4 regions of the Clostridium saccharobutylicum DSM 13864 genome follow, and region 2 is predicted to be linked to each of the others. Evidence: riboswitches for the same ligand, from Rfam matches in the RefSeq annotation. Region 2 holds a riboswitch; each other region holds the start of a gene.

Region 1 (5,224 bases), 2.0 Mb from region 2:
TTCTATAAGATAATATTCTTTTGGATTATTACTTGACCATTTATATGAATTTTGGTTTCCATTTGAATCAGCTACAGCATCAAATTTGGTTCCGTTACCATATGAATTCATGTTTTGTGGTGTATTCCAACGTGATATGATATTTCTACAATATGGATCTGGTGGAGCTGGATTTTTTGCATTTGCACAACTACTCATTAAAGTATATGCTCCAGTACCTTGCGAATCATAGTCATAGTCATATAAATCTGGATAGCCGTAAATCATATGTCCACTTTCATGGCATATTGTATAAATGGATAAATCACTGCCTATGTCAGACATTTCATATTTTTGTATTTTGGTACCATTTATACTATCTGAACCACCATACCAATCTTGATGTGGCCATAATCCTTTGGCCCAACCTGCATCAGCTGTACCTGCATAAAGGATATTAACAGCTTTTACATAACCATTTGCATCTGTTGTTAAAGTTGACATATTGAAGCCAGAAGTTTTTAACCATTGGAAAACTTCATCTGCCAGTTCTTTTGATTTAGCATACGATCCTGTTTCTTCATTAATATCGTCATAATAAGATTTTGGATGCTTTGCAGTATAAAATCCTATTACATTATTTGTATATGTAAGTTTTCCTCCAGACACATCATAATAATAATCTCTTACAGATCCATTATTACCAAAACCAGTGTAACCTACTCCATTAAAGAATTGATTTATATCAGATTTTGATATATCACTTTTGGTATCTGGAAAATCTACTAAAACAGCTAATCCTTTTACATTACTTGTAGAAGAAGTTTGAATTTTAGAATCCAATAGTCCATTAGAATTATTTTTATTGTCTTTTATTGATGAAGGACTATAATCCATTCCATGAAGTTTTTTTCTTACTGTATCCGCTTTTTGTTTTATAGACGCTTTCTTTATTTTTAAATGTTTTTGAAGATTACTTTTTACGCCATTAGTGTTATTTTTATCTATTGCAATTTTCATATCACTAAAAGTGTCAGTTCCTTTATATACTTCTCCAGTTGAAACGTAATCTGTTTCGTCTGCATTTAATTTTGCATAGCATATCCATCCATTTTTATCACGGCAAAGTGTATATCCATCTAAGCTTTCAACTTGTTGAAAGTATTCATCTCCTGAAATTTTTACTTGAACCTTACTTCCGTCTGGTTGAATTAATTCATGTTTTTGATTAATATATGGTGCTGCTGATGCTCCTACATTCATAGTTCCCCAAATAGTTGCTACTGTAGCTGCAGCTGTTAAAAATTTAATTATTTTACCCATTATAAATACTCCTTATAGTTTTTAATCTAGATAGGTTTTTTAAAACATTAAAAACAAAATATTGTTTAAATTTTTATTTCACATTAAAAAAAGTATTATGTTAAAATGTTAATAAAAGTTAAATTAGTTGCGCAACAATTTAATGTTCTCATACTTTTTTGAGTAAATAAACACTTATTGCTTTAAAAGGATATATTTTGTAATAAAAAGTAATTATATTACGAAAAACATAGGAATAAAGTTAAGAAATTAGATATAATGAATATATTGTAGAAAAATGGAGAGATGTAAAGATGTATATTGATGCCCATACTCATTTAGATTTCTTTAATGAGAAGATAGATGATGCAATTTATGAAATCAATAATTTTAGAATACTAACAATTGCTAATGGAATGGATGTAGAGAGTTATTTACAAAATAAAGAATATAGCAAAAGAAGTGAATATATTAAGGCCACCTTTGGAATTCATCCATGGAAAGCAGCAGAATACATTGGAGAGCTTAAAGATTTAATTCCTTATATTGAGGAAAGTGAGATTATAGGCGAAATAGGCTTGGATTTCTTTTGGGTTGAGGATAAAGAAAGTTATGAATCTCAAAGAAAGATTTTTAATTTTATATTAGATGAAAGCATTAAAAGAAATAAGGTAATATCCATTCATACAAAAGGAGCAGAAGAAGAAATCTATAATATTCTTAATAATTATGGCTACAACAAAGTAATTATCCATTGGTATAGCGGTGATATTAAAATTTTAGATAAGTTTATAGAGCTTGGATGCTATTTTACTGTAAGTGTTGATTTAGGTTACTCTGAATTAAGCGAAGAAATATTATCAAGGATTCCAATAAATAGACTACTTGTGGAAACTGATGGACCAACAGCTTTAGAATGGGTAAATGGTGAATATGGTTATCCAAGTGCAATAATTGATGTTGTAAAAAAAATTGCAGAGAGAAAAGCTCTTTCCATTGATGCATTATCAAAAATAATACAAGATAATTTTTTTGAATTAACTGAAATTAAACTTTGAGTGCATATATACACCAGAAATGAAATACATTTGTGTAAAACAGACATTTGAAAATTTCGCTGCTAAAAGCACTTAATAGGGGATTGTCCTAAACTAGCTTGTCACACTTAAAGTGGGAGAAAGCTAATTGGGGTGCAAGCTCTTATTTAGTGCTTTGTGTGAAATTTTCATAGTGCTGTGGGACACAAATGTATTTGATTTGGGTAAGTTACCACATAAATTTAAACTTAAAGTCATTTATCTATAATTTGGAAGATAAAATAGTTCATCTTGACAAATCATCAAAAATGTTTACAATTAATTATGACAACTGAATAAAAAACGGGGAGTTAGTTAAACTATCTGAGAGGAAATTTGTAATTTCGACCCATAACCTGATTTGGATAATGCCAACGTAGGGAAATATATTATAAAGAAACTACAAGCATACTATTTTTAGGAGTTAGAAAATAGTATGCTTTTTTATTCTTTAGGAAATTATAAGGCAGTTAAATCTGTGGATAATTTCTGAAAGTAGTAGAAACACGTAGTCTGCGAAGCAGATTTTCTTATTTGAGAGGGAGGATAATAATGTCAGTATGTAATGTAAGTTTACAAGTAATACCTAAGGTACCAGATGAGATGACATATCCAGTAGTAGATAAGGTCATAGAATACATTCAGTCTACTGGAGTAAAATACGAAGTAGGTCCAATGGAGACAACAATGGAAGGTGAATTAGATTTTCTTCTTGAAATTGTAAAGAAAGCACAAGAAATTTGCATTGAAGAAGGAGCATCCAGAGTTGCTTCTATAGTTAAAATTGACTATAAAAAAGAGGGCGTTACAATTGATGAAAAAATTAAAAAGTACAGGGGATAAATTAATACCAGTATTTTTTGCTCTTGGATTACTCATATTATGGCAGTTAGTTGTTTCAATAGGTGGTATTGAAAAATATATTCTGCCAGCACCTAGTGATGTTATTAAAGTGATTATAAAGGATTTTAATGTCATGCTTCCCCATATATTAATTACATTATATGAGGGAATAGTAGGATTTATTTTATCTACAGTTGCAGCATTAATTTTAGCTATAATAATGGATATGTCCGCTTTAGTAAAAAAAGCACTTTATCCTTTGTTTGTAATATCGCAGACAATACCAATAATTGCGCTAGCGCCACTATTTATAATATGGTTTGGTTTTGGAACTCTACCTAAAATAATAGTTGTTATATTAGTATGCTTTTTCCCTATTGTTATTAGCATATCAGATGGTTTGGAATCTGTAGATAAGGATTTTATTAATCATTTTAAATTAATGGGAGCATCAAGGATAAAGGTGTTTTTACATTTAAAGCTTCCTTATGGAATATTAAGCTTTTTCTCTGGAATGAGAATTGCAGCAACATACAGTATAATGGGCGCAGTAGTTGGAGAATGGCTTGGTGGAGATAAGGGAATTGGAGTATATATGACAAGAGCTAGAAGTGCATATGCTTTAGATAAAATGTTTGCTGCAATAATTATAATTGTTGTAGTCAGCATGGGAATATTTATTTTGGTTACATTTATTGAAAAAATATTAACACCATGGAAAAGAGTTCAAGAATAAGACACAATGAAGAAAATAATAGAACAGTATGTTCATATCTATTTTGATGAGTAAAGCATCACAATTTTTGTTAGTAAATTAATTATGAGCATGAAGGTGTCTCCTTGATTTACACTGAATATATATGTAGTTTCTGACATATTGTTTTTTTATGTGCTTGAAAATATAGAAAATTTAGGGGGAATAATTATGAAAAACAAAAAAATATTAGCATTGGCAACATCAATATTACTAGTTTCAACAGTATTTATGGGTTGTGGTTCTGTTAAAAAGGAAACAAAAGAAGAAAATTTACAAAAGGTTAAGTTAATACTAGATTACACACCAAACACAAATCACACAGGTATTTATGTGGCTAAAGACAAGGGATATTATAAGGAACAAGGAATTGATCTTGAGATTGTTCAACCATCTGAAGGTGCAGCATTGCAATTGCTTTCTGCTGGTCAAGCAGATTTTGCTATAAGCTATCAAGAAGATTTAACTTTTGCTAGAACTTCAGATAATCCATTACCTGTTAAAGCAATTGCTACAATTATTCAAAACAATACATCAGGGTTTGCATCACCAAAGGAAAAGGGAATCAAAACTGTTAAGGATTTTGAAGGAAAAGTATATGGCGGCTGGGGAAGTCCTAGTGAAGAAGCAATATTAAAAACTGTTATGGAAAAGAACGGAGCAGATTTCTCAAAACTTAACAGAGTAGATGCAGGAACAGAAGACTTTTTTGCAGCTACAAAAAACAATATAGATTTTGAATGGGTTTTTGAAGGCTGGACTAATATAGAAGCAAAAGATAAAAATATTGACTTGAATTATATACCACTTAAAGATTTAGATCCTGCGTTAAATTACTACACACCAATAATAGCTACTACTGAAAATAATATTAACAGTAATCCAGAATTGGTAAAGAAATTTTTAGCAGCTACTTCAAAAGGATATGAATATTCAATGGAAAATCCAGAGGATAGTGCAAAGATATTAGTTTCAAATGCACCAGAAATCGATCAAACTTTAGCTACAGATAGTATGAAATTTTTAGCTAATCAATATAAAGCGGATGCAAAAAGATGGGGCGAAATGAAGGATAGCGTTTGGGATAACTACACAAAATTCCTTTTAGATAACAAAATCATAACTAAGGATATGAAAGCAAGCGAGGCTTATACAAATGAATTCCTACCAGAATAAAATACAGCTTACAAAGGTTAAAAAATCTTTTGGCAATATGGAAATATTAAGAGATATAACCTTTAATGTAGGAGAAGGTGAACTGATTTCAATT
Region 2 (5,224 bases):
TTTAGTGATTTCACTAGAGTCTTCATTTTTGTAAAGGAAATTATAATAAATTAAAATCTATGGATAACTTTTATAAAGTGAAGAAATATATAGTTTGTAAGTAGAGTTTTTTGATTATATAGTTAGATAAATTGTTTCTGAAATAAATGTTAACAAAAAATTAACATTTATTTTGGGCATATTTAATATATAATGTATATTATCGCACTTAAAGCGGAATACTTATTTAGTAGGTATGGAATTAAATGGCAACTGATTCTGTATTGGCACCGAAAGGTGCTATTTTTTTTAGAAAATTATAATAAATTAAAAATTCGTGGATAACTTTTAGATAGGATAGAAAATACAGTTTGCGAAACAGATATTCTTCTATCTAAAAGAAAGATAATATAATTAAAAAATTAAATGCGCTATGTTATAATTTCATTAGTAGTATTCAAGCAAATTAAAGACTTTATATCTATAAAGTTATACTGTACTCTTTGACTAGACTTATATAAATTTTATGTTAATAGTGTGTATTCAAAATAATAAGTGATGATGTTAATTACTTTTTTATACGTGTAAAAATAGCTAAGTAAATTAATTTTGAACGAAGGATGTGTATATGTGTTAGAAGAAAAAAAGGAATATATTGTAGAGGTTAAATCTTTAGGATATGAAGGTGAAGGTGTTGCTAAAATAGATGGGTATCCTATATTTATACCAGGTGCATTAAAAAATGAAAAAGTAAAGGTTAAAATAGTTAAAGTTAAGAAGAATTATGCTTATGGAAAGCTTATTGAAGTAATTGATAGATGTGATGAAAGAAGAGAACCAGATTGTCCTAATTATGAAAAATGTGGAGGATGCACATTAGAGCATTTAAGTTATAATGGTCAATTAGATTTTAAATTTGACAGAGTTAAAGATTGTATAAGAAAAATTGCAGGATTGGATGATAAATTAGTAAAATATCCATTAGGAGTTAAAGAAGCATATGGATATAGAAATAAAGTTCAACTTCCAGTTGGATTAGTAGATGGAAAAATTACTATAGGTTTTTTTAGTGAAAAAACTCATGAGATAATTAATGTAGATTCTTGCTTACTTCTTAGTGAAGAAGATGATAATATAATAGAAATAATAAGAAATTGGATGGAGAAATATTCTATATTACCAGCCAAAAAGGATGGAGATTTCTATAAGCAGGGCTTGCTTAGGCATATAATGATAAGAAAGGGATTTAAAACTAATGAAGTAATGATTGTATTAGTTACTACAGATAAGAAAATTAATCATAAGGATGAATTAATAGATGAATTAAAGTTAAAAATTAAAAACTTAAAGAGTGTAATTCAAAATGTAAATCACAAAGATACTAATTTGGTTCTTGGTGAAAAATGTACTACACTATGGGGGGAAGATTATATATCTGATTATATAGGACAATATAAGTTTAATATATCTCCATTATCATTTTTTCAAGTTAATCCAAATCAAACAGAAGTACTTTACAATAAAGCTTTAGAATATGCAGATTTAACTGGAAATGAAATTGTATTTGATGCGTATTGTGGTACAGGTACAATAACATTGTTTTTATCGCAAAAGGCTAAGAAAGTATATGGCGTTGAAATAGTGGAACAGGCAATAGAAAATGCCAAAGAAAATGCTAAGAAAAATGAAGTGACTAATTCTGAATTTTATGTAGGAAAATCAGAAGAAGTAATTCCTAGAATTATACAAGATGGAATTAAACCAGATATAATAGTCGTAGATCCACCGAGAAAAGGTTGTGATACTAAATTATTGAATGCTATAGGAGATGCAAAGCCAAAAAGAATTGTTTATGTATCATGTGATCCAAGTACATTGGCAAGGGATTTAAAACACTTAGAGAAATTAGGATATGAAACTTTAGAAGTTCAACCGGTTGATATGTTTCCTATGACAAAACATATAGAATGTGTTGCAAAGATAGAAAAAAAATAGCATTAATGAATTATTAGGAGTGAGTCTATATCTCACCCTTTTTCTTTATAAATAAGTTTTTATTTACAATTAATTCACAATTTAATGCATAATTATGTTATGATTTATTATATGATAAATTTAATATTGGCAAAGATTCGTAAAAACTATATTATGATTGATTTAATATTTATAAAATAGATAATTAATTGTTTTATAAATTTCAATATACGTTAAATTAATTGAAAGAAAAAACAGTATATGAGGAGTAATGATAATGTCAGATATGATTCAAATTTATAAAAAAAGATCTTTTAAGAGACTTATAACCTTATTAGTATTACTTATATTTTTCTATGTAATGCAGGATATGATAAATTTAATGCTATTAACTTTTGTATTTACATATCTAATTCATAGTATTTCAAAACATTTAATTCAAGAATTTGATGGGAAAATAAGAATAAATTATAAATTCATGGTTGTTATAGTTTCGTTACTTTTAACGTCTGTAATATTTATTATATTAATAGACTTTTTACCAATGGTTATTAAACAGTTAACTCAGGTAATTATGCAGGTACATGAGTTATATGGAAATTTAGGACATAATGAGATTACTAATTTAATAAAAGAAAGATTAGATAAAGTTTACTCAACTATTTTTTCAGCAGAAGGCATAAATTACATAATGCATTCAATAACAAATATAAGCAAATTAGGAATTAATATAATTATTTCTTTAGTTTTAAGTATTTTTTTCTTAATTCAAAAGGATGAAATAATGCAATTTACGCATAAATTTAAAAATAGTAAAATTAATATATTATATGAGGAAGTTGAATTCTTTGGAAAAAAGTTTGTTTTCTCTTTTGGTAAAGTTATTGAAGTACAAATTGTTATTGCTATTATAAATGGTGTGCTTTCAACTATAGGATTATCTATAATAGGATTTCCGCATTTATTAGGATTTGGTGTAATGGTAATGTTACTTGGTCTTATTCCTGTGGCTGGAGTAATAGTATCATTAGTACCTTTAAGTATAGTAGCTTTTAATAATGGTGGATTACCTCATGTTTTTTATGTTCTTGGATTAATTGCTTTACTTCACGCATTTGAAGCGTATATATTAAATCCAAAATTAATGTCTTCAAAGACAAAGCTACCTATATTTTATACCTTAGTTATACTTTTAGTATCGGAACATATTGCAGGTGTTTGGGGACTAATTATTGGAATTCCTGTTTTCATGTTTATTTTAGATATAGTTGGAATATCTTATGGCAATAATAAAAATGATTGAGGCACATGAAAATAAATAACTTGAAATCAATTATGAATTATTATAAAATAAAAAACACAGGGGAGCTTGCACATGCAGGCTGAGAGTAAGTAAAATGTAGCTTTAACCCTTTAAACCTGATTTGGATAATGCCAACGTAGGGAATCTAACTTATGATTATTTAATGAGAGATGTTTAATTTCTTATTTATTATTTGATGAGATATGCTATTTTGGTATATCTCATTTTTTTATTGTAAGGGAGAAGATTATGGAAAATAAGACTTCGAATTCAAGTCAATTTATCTTATGGCTTGGTGCAGCAATTTCTATTGCTGAAATATTGACGGGAGCGCTATTAGCACCTTTAGGATTAAGCCAAGGAATAGCTGCTATTTTGATAGGACATACTATTGGAGGTGTTATACTTTATTTATGTGGTATTATAGGTGCTCAAAGCAAATTATCTTCAATAGAATCAACTAGAATTTCATTTGGAAAATATGGTTCATTTTTATTTTCTATATTAAATATTGTACAACTATTAGGTTGGACTGCAGTTATGATTATCAATGGTTCAAAGGCATTAGATGCAGTTTCTATGCAATTATTTAATTTTCAGAACGAAACGGTATGGTGTATTATTATTGGAGCATTAATTGCTTTATGGATAGGTGTTGGAGTAAAAAGCCTATCTAAAATAAATACTGTAGCAGTAGCTGCACTGTTTTTATCAACTATAGTGCTTGGCTTTATAGTATTTACAAATAATACAGCCAATGTAGGTGCGGGTGGATTTGAAGGAGAGACGTTAAATTTTGGCACAGCAGTAGAACTTAATGTAACTATGGCATTATCATGGATTCCACTTATTTCAGATTATACTAAGAATTTAAAATCTGAAAAAGCGGGTACATTAGCAAGTGCATTAGGATATTGCATTGGTAGTACTTTTATGTTTATCATTGGCCTTGGAGCATCTTTATATGCTGGTACTTCAGATATATCTGGTATTTTACTTTCAGCTGGACTTGGAACAATAGCACTTATTATTGTCATTTTTTCAACAGTAACTACAACTTTTTTAGATGCATATTCTGCAGGAGTAAGTTTTACTAACATAAATAAATGTATAAATGAAAAAACTGCAGGTTTAATTGTATGTGGATTAGGAATAATATTATCAATAGTTGTTTCTATAGATCAATATGAAGATTTTCTATATTTAATAGGATCAGTTTTTGCACCATTATTTGCAATTTCAATAACTGATTATTTTATATTTAATAAAAAATCAATTGAGGAAAAAAATGTGGTTGACATAAAGAATATTATTATATGGATTATTGGAGTATTTGCGTATAGAATATTAATGCAATTTAATTCTATAGTAGGTATAACTATTCCTGTTATGATTGGCATTGCATTATTATGTATTTTAATTAATTTATGTTTAAAAGCATATAAGTAATTTGAGTTAAAATAAATTATTATTGTATATTTTAAAACATATCTAATTATTAAAAGAAAAATACTAGGATATTTGTTGTTATTTTTTTTGATATGAAATAATAATAATATGATATAATGAAAGTATTATGGAACAATTTGGTTTATGTACAGAAGATATTTAGGCACATGACTTATTATTTTTTAAAATGTGCCTTAAAGACAATAAGAAAGGGGATTATAATATGCCATTTATAGGATCTAAGGTAAGTGTAAAAATTTCAAGTGAGAAAGAAGAAATTATAAAGAAAAGATTAGGAGAATCAATAGAACTAATTCCAGGAAAAAGTGAAAAATTTTTAATGGTTGGTTTTGAAGATGAATATTCACTTTATTTTGGCGGTGAAAAATTAGAAAAAGGTGCTTTTGTAGAAGTAAAAATATTGGGTAAAGCAAGTAAGGAATCTTATGATATGCTAACAAAAGCAATTTGCATAATATATGAGGAAGAATTACAAATTCCTAAAGATAAGATATATGT
Region 3 (5,224 bases), 1.1 Mb from region 2:
GCAGCAATTTCATTCATAGCCATATGTCCTGGACCTTCAATCATAACTTGTACATCTTTTTCCCAAGCTCTTTTTGTTAATAGACCCAATTCTATAAGTTCAGTAATTTGACCAGCATCAGTTGAATCATCAATACATCCAGGTCTCATTGCATCTCCCAGACTTATTGTCACATCATATTCTCTAAGAATTTCAAGTAACTCATCATAATGTTCATAAAATGGATTTTCGTTACCTGTCATCTCCATCCAAGCAAATAATAATGATCCACCTCTAGATACAATATTTAACTTTCTTTTATCTTCTTTAAAAACTGAGATTGTTCTCTTATTTATTCCAGCATGAATAGTAACAAAATCAACTCCAGCTTTAGCATGAGCTCTAACTACGTCTAAAAAATCTTCTGCTTTTATATCTAAAAGTTCTTTTTCTAAGTATCCAATTGCATCATACATAGGAACTGTACCTATCATAGCAGGTGAATATTCAATAAGTTTTTCTCTAAATTCTTGAGTTTTTCCATAGTTGCTTAAATCCATTATAGCTTCAGCACCAAAATCAATTGCCATTTTTACTTTTTCCATTTCTCTGCAATAATCAACTGAATCACCTGAAATACCTAAATTTACGTTTATCTTTGTTTTAAGTCCATCACCAATTCCTTCTGGGCTAAGAGATTTATGATTAACATTAGCTGGAATAGCTACTTTACCTTCCGCTACAAGTTTCATTAATTTTTCTTCTGATATATTTTCCTTCTTAGCTACTACCTTCATTTCTTTAGTTACTATACCTTTTTTAGCTGCTTCCATTTGAGTTTTATAATTCATTGTTTATTCTCCTCTCAATTTTTACTAATAATTTAATTTGTAATGTTATTAAATAAATTCTTTATGTTTTTATATAATTAATCATTCTTATTAATATCTCTTGATTGTGTCTAAATTCCAGCTTTCTTATAAAGCTCATAAAAATGATTAGTAGGACCTACTCCTTTTCCTAATTCAAAGCCATGTTCTATAGCAGTTGTTACATACTTTTTTCCTTGTCTTACAGCTGCTTCTATTGTCATTCCTTTAGCTAAATTAGCAGCTATTGCAGATGATAAAGTACATCCTGTTCCATGAGTATGAGTAGTATTAATTCTTTTTTGTGGCAAAATTATGAATTCTTTTCCATCAAATAATAAATCAGTCGCTTCTCCCTCTAAATGTCCACCTTTAACTAAAACAGCTTTTGGTCCAAGTTCCTTAAGCTTTAAAGCTGATTGTTTCATATCATCTAAAGTTTTTATTTCTATTCCTAAAATTTCTTCTGCTTCTGGTAAATTAGGAGTTATTAATGTTGCTAACGGAAATAATTCATGAATTAATGTTTCTTTTGCATCCTTAGATAATAAGTTAAATCCACTTTTAGATATCATGACTGGATCTAATACTATCATTGGAAGCTTTCCTACCTTTTTTAAAGATTTTGATATAGACTTTATAGATTCAATCTTTGAAACCATACCTATCTTAATAGCATCTACTCTTATGTCATTAAAGATAACATCTACTTGAGCTTCAATCATTTCTGGATTTATATCTTGAATACCGAAAACTCCCATAGTATTTTGAGCCGTTACTGCTGTTATAACACTCATTCCATAAACTCCATTAGCTGAGAAAGACTTTAAATCGGCCTGAATTCCAGCTCCACCGCATGTGTCTGATCCAGCAATTGTTAATGCTCTAAACATAAAATCACCCCTTCTAGTTAATATAAATTTGATCTTATACTTTCCACAATTTACACTTCATTAAATTTTCTTAATATCTTTAAAATTATGTCTAGGCACGTTCAAAAAATAGCATATCCATTTGCCAGCTTATTTTTTATTTATTTTCATGTGCCTTATTTATTGACAATTCATTATTTATTAATATTTTTCTTATAACAGAAACCTTTAAAAAGAAATATGCTATAATAGCTCCCGCACTACAGCTCATAGTAAAAGGAATTATATATACAAAAAATGCTGCTTCCTTCCCTAAAATTAAGACCGCTACTGGATATGCTATCAATGCCCCTAAAATTCCAGTACCAAACACTTCACCAATAACAGCCATACTTGCTCTTCTAAATTTCTTATAAAAAATTCCTGAAAGAAAAGCACCTATCATACTTCCTGGAAAAGCTAGCAAACTGCCTGTGCCCATAATATTTCTTATAAGTGATGCGACGAATGCATTTAAAACTGCATATATTGGACCTAAAGTTATTGCTCCTACAACATTCACAAAATGTTGTACTGGAGATATTTTAGCTGCTCCAATTGGCATTGATAGTGTTCCAAAAATAACTGAAATACCAATTAATAATCCACTTAATGCAATTTTTTGTGCTTTACTTTTTTCTTGCATTCACTCTCCCTCCTTAAGACAAGATAAATTTTAATTTGAGTGACAACCTATTTTTCACATAAAAAAAATGTATCCCAAAGGGATACATAAATAAATCACGCGTAAACATTAATTAATATACTTCCCTCCGTTGGCATTAACCAAATCAGGTTATAAGGGTCCAGGAAATCACTCTTTCCAATCTCAGCTAAAATATTAGCTCCCCTAGTTATTCTGTTATAAAATTGTCTTTCTAAATTAAAGATTATACCATTCCAGAATAAATGTCAAATTTATTTACTTAGTTTTTTATCAATAATGCAAATTTTAGTACACAATATAAATAAATCACTAATCTATTTATCCACAACTATTCAAAATATCTCTATATACTTGTTATTATATATATAACTTTACTCCATATTTTGAAACATCTTAACAATATCTAGAATACCATATCCCCATCTAGCATTTGGATATATATCTCCACTTCTTCGTGATGTTCCCTTTGCTAAATATGCTTTAACAGTTTGGGAATATATATATGGATCATTGCCTTGAACAATTCCCCACTGAAATAACATAACACAAGCTCCAGCAACTACTGCTGATGATACACTAGTCCCATTTACAATAGCAGTTTTATTACTTGGTGCTACAGTTAAAGCATTTACTCCTCCTGCTGCAACATCTATTACATCAATCAAATTATCTCTAAAAGCCACTCCAGAATAATTAAGAACATTATTATTATTTTGATTATATGCTGCTGCAGTAACTACATAAGATGAAGTTCCCGGATTAGTTACTGTTCCATATGGATCAGATGAACTAAACTTAGTATTTCCTACTGTTATTCCTCTTTGAGGCAGCCAAGCATTGTATACGCCACTCAAAATATACTTTGCTCTCAATCTAAGAAGCCATATACCTGGCTGTAAACTATAAAATCTAATTCGTATCAATTCATCTCCTGTACTTTCCTCTGGAAAATAATAATTAACTTTTATCGATGTTTTTTCAAATACAAAAGTATAGTTTCTAGTTGAATTAATTATACTTGGTATTATACCTGTATTTTCACCTGATGGAGATACTATGTCTATAGTCATTACGTTAGGAAGTTCAGTCCAAATATCAATTATTAAGTGTTTCTGCTCTGGTGATACCTCAAGCTCAATTGCAATAGGCGTATCAACTTGAGATATAGTTCCAGATGTATGACCACCTGCATCTCTTTGATTTCCTGCTCCAGTAACCAATACTATACCACTACTACTTGTAATTGATTCTATGTATTCTTCTAAAATACCATTTCCTTTATGACTTCCTAAATTAGTTCCAAGAGGGAAATATACAATCATAGGTTTCCTACTTTTAAGTGCATATTCGTACAAAAATTGTAAAGCTGAGAAAATTGATGTTAAATTAAATACTGGTACTTTAACATCAAATTGAGCTTGATATGCAGCATCTATCATTAATTTGACTACTACAAAATCACATTCTGGAACAATCCCCTTTAATTCTGGATTTTTACCAGTAGCTCCAATTATTCCAGACATATTAGTACCATGTCCAATTTGATCTCTGCTAGGAACTATGTCATATGGTGATTTCCCTTCTCTATAAGCTTTTATAGCATCATTTACTTTTTCTTTTCTATAAACTGTTCCAAAAGGTACAGAAATATCATTATCCTTCTCATTTGAAATTATTGTTTGATCCCAAATGCATTCAACTCTTGTTTCACCAGCAGCAGTCATAAATTCATCACTTAAATAATCAATGCCAGAATCTATTACTGCCACATTTACGCCTTTTCCATTTAAACTTAAGGGCAAATTTAATTGCAAAAATCTAGCTCCAGATGCTTCTATTGGAGAAACATCTTGTAGTGTATACATTTCGGTTGGCTTAACATATACAACTGTTGTAAGTCTTATATCACCAATATCAACCTTTAAATCTCCACTTATAGATATAATTGCATAATTATCATTAATTATTGTAGCATAGTAACCTGGCATTTTTGAAACTTCATCCTCAATATTTCCTTCATATTGAACCATATAATGATAATAATTCGAATCACTAAAAATCTTTTCTGGAACCATACTTTGCTTCATTATAAACTCCTCCATATTTCTCTTGGAATTCTTATAAACAATTTATTACAATAATATTCAATAAAGTCATCATCAATATCCCCTCTATAATTCCTATATGTTCCGCTTATAATATTAAATGTCCCTAATAAATCAAGATATCCATAGCCAATCTCCCTATTGGGATATTTATAAATAACATTGCTTCTGTCAGCTCCATGTATTAAATAAGTTACAATTTTTCTAGAATACATAGTTATATCATTTCCTTCAACAATTCCCCATTGTAGTAAAAGTGCACACGCTCCTGCCGCTATTCCTGCTGCAGCTGAACTACCTGAAACTGTTGCTACTCCTCCACCAACTTTAGTAGTTAAAATATCAACTCCCAGAGTTGCAAAATCCGGATTAATTAATCCATTAGAATTAAATCCTTTACCTGAAGAAGCAACTAAGTTATTATTATTTCCAAAGTATGCTACAGTAGCAACTTTTCTCGCTGTGGATGGAATTGTTAGAGTTGTAAATGGATCTGATTGAAGAAATTTTGTATCTTTAGGTAATGTCTTTTGAGGTGGTAACCATATATCATATCTTCCATCGACTATATAATCACCTCTTAATTGAAATGTCCATATTCCTGGTTTAATAGAGTCAAAAATAACATGTATAAGCTCATGACCTGTATAATGTTCTGGTGAATAATATTCAACCGTCATTACAGTATTCAAA
Region 4 (5,224 bases), 400 kb from region 2:
TTTGGGAAAATTGGTTGTTCTCCCTTTCCTAATCCCTTTTCATATTCTATTAAAAATACTTCACATACCAATGCTGCATCTGCACTAGTAGGTAAACCTATATTAATTGAACTAAATGGTACTTGAGAACCAGCTCTAGAATGCATTGTGTTAAGATTATATACAACGCCTTGCATTGCTTGTCGAACTTTGTCTCTTACTTTTCTTTCAAGTATAGATTCTATTTTTTCTCTTGGAATATCTAACTCTTCTAATTCTCTTCTGATTTCTTCTCTTGTAGGTTCTACAAATATACCCATGTCATTATCAAAATCAGGATGTGATTGACCACCAAACATATCATTTTGAGTTGATTGTAATAAAATACATGATAACTCAGCAGCTGTTTCTATTCTCTTAGGAGCATTAATTGTTCCATATCCAGTGTTAAATCCACCTTCTAGCATTTCTCTAGTTGGAATATGAAGACAATTTACAGTTAAATTATAACTGTCCAAATCATGATAATATAAATCTCCTGTTTCATGAGCTTTAGCTAAATTTTTAGGCATTATAGCTAATGTATTCCACTTATTTGATTCCGAAGCTATTCTTAGTAACTTTGAACTAAAATTGTTACCTACATTTGCATTATCTCTATCTGTTTCAACACCAATTTGGCGAATTGCTCTCATTAAATCTGATTTTATCTCTCTAACTTTTGTTCTTTCTTTTCTATATGAAGAATAAGCTATTGCTATATCTTTATACCCTTCTTCTCTTAATGCTTTTTCAACAAAATTTTGTATTTGTTCTACAGTTATAGTCTTTTTATATTCTGATTCAATATAAGTAATTACAGTTTGAACCGTATCTAGAACTTCGCTTTCTTTTAAAATCAAACCGATTTCATTCCCTGAGCCCTTAATAGCTTGAGTTATTTTATCGGCATTAAATTCGACCTCTCTGCCGTCCCTTTTTACAACATATAGCATAATTATTCCCTCCATGGCACAATATATAGTATCCTTAGTACTGTACTATTATACTGTATAAGGTATTCATTAGCAATGTCTTTTATTTTTTATTTTTTAGGCATTATATTTTAATTCTTATCAATTATATCTATCTAGCTTTCGATTTGATTATTTTTTGCAGTTATTACATAGTTGACTTATTACAAACTATTCTTATTATTGTCTTTTCCTACACTTATAGCACCTAATGGTACCATAATCCAAATTAATTTTTTATAATTATATATAATAATTAACAAAAACTAATTTAAAATTGTGTCATACACAATATATAGGTTTTATCTTCCAATCAAATTTACTATATATTGTGTTTCTTAATTTATTACAATAATTAATGCTAATTTAATTATATCACCATTGATAACAATATCAGTAGTGATATAATTAAAATATGTTAATGTGCTTTAGGAGGAATTAAGATGGAGAAAATTGCATTAATAACAGATAGTGCTTGTGATATAAGTGCTGATATTGCAAAGGAAAATAATATTAAAATACTACCTTTCAAAATTATTTTTTCCAATAAAGAATATGACGATGGTATTGATATAACTCCAAATATGCTTTATGAGTTACTAAAAAAAGAAATTCCTACAACATCGTTACCTAGTGTTGATAGATTTACTAATGCATTAAATGAAGCAAAAAATGTTGGATATACTCATGCAATTATAATAACTATATCAAGTGGTCTTTCAGGAGCTTATAACGCAGCAAGATTAGCAGCTGAAAATGTTTCTGGAATACAAACTTTCGTGTTTGATTCTATGACATTAACTATGTCTCAGGGTGCAATAGTACTTGAAACTGCAAATTTAATTAAAGAAGGTAAACCTTTTAAAGAAATTATAGATATATTACCTACGCTCAAAAATAAAATAGATGTATTTTTCACAATAGATACATTAGAATATCTAAAAAAAGGCGGTAGAATAGGTAAAGTTGCTGGAACTATAGCTGATGCACTCAATCTTAAACCTATTATAACTGTAGGTAATGATGGAATATATCACACAGTTTGCAAAATAAGAGGAATTAAACAATCAATATCTAGATTAGCTACTTTGTTAAAACCTTATTTAGAAAATAACAAATGTAAAGTCTGGGTATTAGATGGCAATGCTCCTGATAAAGCTGAAATGTTATATGATTCAATTAAAGACCTTCCTAATTTAGTGGAATGTACCCTTGGAGGAATGATTGGCCCTGCACTTGGTGTTCATACCGGCCCTGGTCTTGTTGGATTCATTGTAGAAAATATAGATTAATTTATTAAAAACACATAAAAATCACCTAACTAAAAAATTATATTTTTAGTTAGGTGATTTTTATGTATATTTTTTTTATTTTGGTTAATCATATATTTAAGAAAGTTTTAGTTTTTTAATGCAATAAACAAAGTAAAACCTCATTTTGTTTGATTTAAGGAGGCTTAATTTTATGAAAGGTTTTGTTTTAGATTCAACGTACAAAGAAAGTATTATTATTGATATGAATGATACTATTTCTATCACTTCTTCTCACAATTTGCCCAATAATCCAGTTTCTCATTATTCAACAGATTTAAATCAAATTACTTCTAATTATATAGCCCATCATAATAAAAACGACAAGTTTAACACATATAACATAATTGACTATTTATAGTAAAATGTATAAAATTATTTTGTAACGTGCTGGGGGAGCTATATGCTGAGATTTGATAATTCATAAACCCTTTAAACCTGATCTAGTTAATTCTAGCGTAGGGAAAGCAACCTTATAAGAATTTACATTTCTATTTATATAGGTTGGTAGTCTCTAAACCAAAGTATAAAACTAATATTTAAATTTATTATATGAAGATTAGTTATAATGACTTTGTTAATTCCTCTTCCATAAGCGTCACGAAGGAGGTTTTTTTTATGCAAATTTTTAATGATTGGTACAAACAATTTTCTACTCTTTTCCAAAACTTTTCACAAAACATTCAAGCTATAATTGCAAGTCCATTATCCATTACAACTTTAATTGGTTGTGTAATATTACTCATAATATTAGTTAAAGTTAAAAAAATCAACTTTACTCCTCAACTTATTGCTAGAATTGGCATAGCTTTGGCTTTAGCTACAATACTGAAAATGCTCAGATTATATCATTTTCCACAAGGTGGTAGTATTACATTAGGTAGCATGGTTCCAATATTACTTATAGCATTTATGTACGGACCAAGAGTAGGATTTCTAACAGGATTTCTTTACGGAATAATAACACTTATTATGGATCCATACATTCTGCATCCAGTTCAAGTTTTATTTGATTATCCATTACCCTTTATGGCATTAGGTATAGCAGGATGCTTTAATAATAAAAAATGGCTTGGGGTTACCTTAGCTGTTTTTGTTAGATTTTTGTGTCATTTTATTTCTGGAGTTGCTTTCTTTGGTTCACTTGCACCCGCTGGAATGTCTCCTGCTTTATATTCATTAATAATTAATGGACCTATGCTAGGAATAGAATACATTATATGCTTAGTAATCATATCTATTCTTCCTATTGAAAGAATAATACACGCATCTTCACTTAATACCATGAGTTAGTGTACAAATTTATTTAATATAACAATATTATATAAAAATAATAAAGAGAAAATATACATAATAAAAAATCATATATTAATGTATATTTTCTCTTATTCTTATGTTTTATTTCTCGACAGATATTGCATCTACTGGACAGCTTTCTGCTGCTTCTTGCACTTCACCTTCTACATTTTCTGGTGCTTCATCAACTATAAAGCCAGCCTTTCCGTCATCCTCCATATCAAAGCATTCTGGACATATAGATGGACATAGTCCACATGCTATACAAGTATCTTTATCTACTTTTGCTTTCATTAATCTCTACATCCTTTCAAATCAAAATTACATAGTGTATTATTTCCTAAATAATCCGAAAGTATGTATACTCTAATACTATAAAGAACTCGAAATTTAAATTTAGGTGGTTTCTCCCCGAAAGTAAGGATATTCTTTTGCTTGTGGTTACTACAAAATATATACATGAAAAAGAGTGCAATATCAACATTAAGAACTTTTATATATAAACTTCGTAAAAATAAAAAAGCTTCATTATTTAATTTCTGTAACTTTAAATAATGAAACCTTTTATATTATATGATGCTTTTTATTTACTTGGTAATTAAGCTTTAATACAATCCTTCAAATATTAATGAATATAACGCATTTTCTCTAACATATTCCTCAGCCTTACCATCTTCTAAAGCTTCTGTAAGTTCAATATTAATTGGTAACTCACCTATTAAAGGCAATCCTAAATATTCTGCATTTTCTTCTGAAGATTTTCTGCTAAATACTCTTATTTTCTTATCACAATCCGGACAATTTATATAAGCCATATTTTCTACTACACCTTTAATTTTTATTCCTATCTTTTGAGCCATAATAACAACTTTTTTAACAATCATTGATACCATATCTTGTGGTGTAGAAACTATTACAATCTCATCAATTGGGAACTCCTGCATTACAGTTAAGGCAATATCTCCTGTACCTGGTGGCATATCTATAAGTAAATAGTCAAGCTCGCCCCAATTTGTTTCAACAAATAATTGCTTCAACACTCCATTGATTACTGCACCTCTCCAAATAAGAGGTTCTTCCTCTACTGGAGTTACAAGATTCATAGAAATTACTTTTATTCCTCCATCTGTCTCTACAGGATCAAATCTTACCATCTCGTTATCTAATGGATGTATAAGTGCTCTCTTCTTGTTTATCCCAAAGAATCTTGGCATAGATGGTCCTGTTATATCTGCATCTAATACTCCTACTTTATAGCCTTTTTTAGCTAACATAGTTGCCATAATACCAGTAACAGTTGACTTACCAACGCCTCCTTTTCCACTTATAACTCCTATAACATTTTTTATTTTTCCGTATCTTGGTGATACCTTTAAGCTTTCTGATGGACAACTTTCTCCTTTAGTTTTACATGTATCCTTACTTGGACATCCTTCGCAACTTCCCATTATTTTATCCTCCTTTTATTTTACCAATCTTGTGGCATTTGATTTGGTTCACTTACAGTAATATCCCAATCTTTATAATTATACTCTGCGGATATATAATAATTTTCCAAAGATTTATCTGATTTATTCTCTACAGTTATTAATGTCTTAAAAGTTGTGGTATTAAACCCTCTATTTT

What was found. Region 2 has a riboswitch for thiamine pyrophosphate ahead of cytX (putative hydroxymethylpyrimidine transporter CytX). Riboswitches for the same ligand answer to the same signal wherever they lie in the genome.
Region 1: it holds a riboswitch for thiamine pyrophosphate, as region 2 does, so the genes downstream of both, CLSA_RS11870 (thiamine-binding protein) here and cytX (putative hydroxymethylpyrimidine transporter CytX) in region 2, are expected to answer to the same signal.
Region 3: it holds a riboswitch for thiamine pyrophosphate, as region 2 does, so the genes downstream of both, thiW (energy coupling factor transporter S component ThiW) here and cytX (putative hydroxymethylpyrimidine transporter CytX) in region 2, are expected to answer to the same signal.
Region 4: it holds a riboswitch for thiamine pyrophosphate, as region 2 does, so the genes downstream of both, thiT (energy-coupled thiamine transporter ThiT) here and cytX (putative hydroxymethylpyrimidine transporter CytX) in region 2, are expected to answer to the same signal.

Annotation. Positions count from the first base shown of each region.
Region 1 is NC_022571.1:2,770,280-2,775,503, reverse strand. Features, by position in the region: gene CLSA_RS11880 (M6 family metalloprotease domain-containing protein) at 1-1,302, opposite strand, end outside; gene CLSA_RS11875 (TatD family hydrolase) at 1,596-2,339, shown strand; TPP riboswitch at 2,652-2,757, shown strand; gene CLSA_RS11870 (thiamine-binding protein) at 2,910-3,200, shown strand; gene CLSA_RS11865 (ABC transporter permease) at 3,172-3,936, shown strand; gene CLSA_RS11860 (ABC transporter substrate-binding protein) at 4,126-5,130, shown strand; gene CLSA_RS11855 (ABC transporter ATP-binding protein) at 5,111-5,224, shown strand, end outside.
Region 2 is NC_022571.1:4,809,082-4,814,305, reverse strand. Features, by position in the region: gene rlmD (23S rRNA (uracil(1939)-C(5))-methyltransferase RlmD) at 610-1,974, shown strand; gene CLSA_RS20630 (AI-2E family transporter) at 2,231-3,256, shown strand; TPP riboswitch at 3,305-3,416, shown strand; gene cytX (putative hydroxymethylpyrimidine transporter CytX) at 3,506-4,705, shown strand; gene CLSA_RS20620 (phenylpyruvate tautomerase MIF-related protein) at 4,929-5,224, shown strand, end outside.
Region 3 is NC_022571.1:784,154-789,377, reverse strand. Features, by position in the region: gene thiC (phosphomethylpyrimidine synthase ThiC) at 1-830, opposite strand, end outside; gene thiD (bifunctional hydroxymethylpyrimidine kinase/phosphomethylpyrimidine kinase) at 941-1,741, opposite strand; gene thiW (energy coupling factor transporter S component ThiW) at 1,878-2,405, opposite strand; TPP riboswitch at 2,511-2,621, opposite strand; gene CLSA_RS03575 (S8 family peptidase) at 2,798-4,513, opposite strand; gene CLSA_RS03570 (S8 family peptidase) at 4,513-5,224, opposite strand, start outside.
Region 4 is NC_022571.1:96,603-101,826, reverse strand. Features, by position in the region: gene CLSA_RS00430 (anaerobic ribonucleoside triphosphate reductase) at 1-974, opposite strand, end outside; gene CLSA_RS00425 (DegV family protein) at 1,436-2,284, shown strand; gene CLSA_RS00420 (hypothetical protein) at 2,457-2,663, shown strand; TPP riboswitch at 2,685-2,785, shown strand; gene thiT (energy-coupled thiamine transporter ThiT) at 2,921-3,595, shown strand; gene CLSA_RS00410 (ferredoxin) at 3,701-3,892, opposite strand; gene CLSA_RS00405 (Mrp/NBP35 family ATP-binding protein) at 4,204-5,046, opposite strand; gene CLSA_RS00400 (YhfM domain-containing protein) at 5,067-5,224, opposite strand, start outside.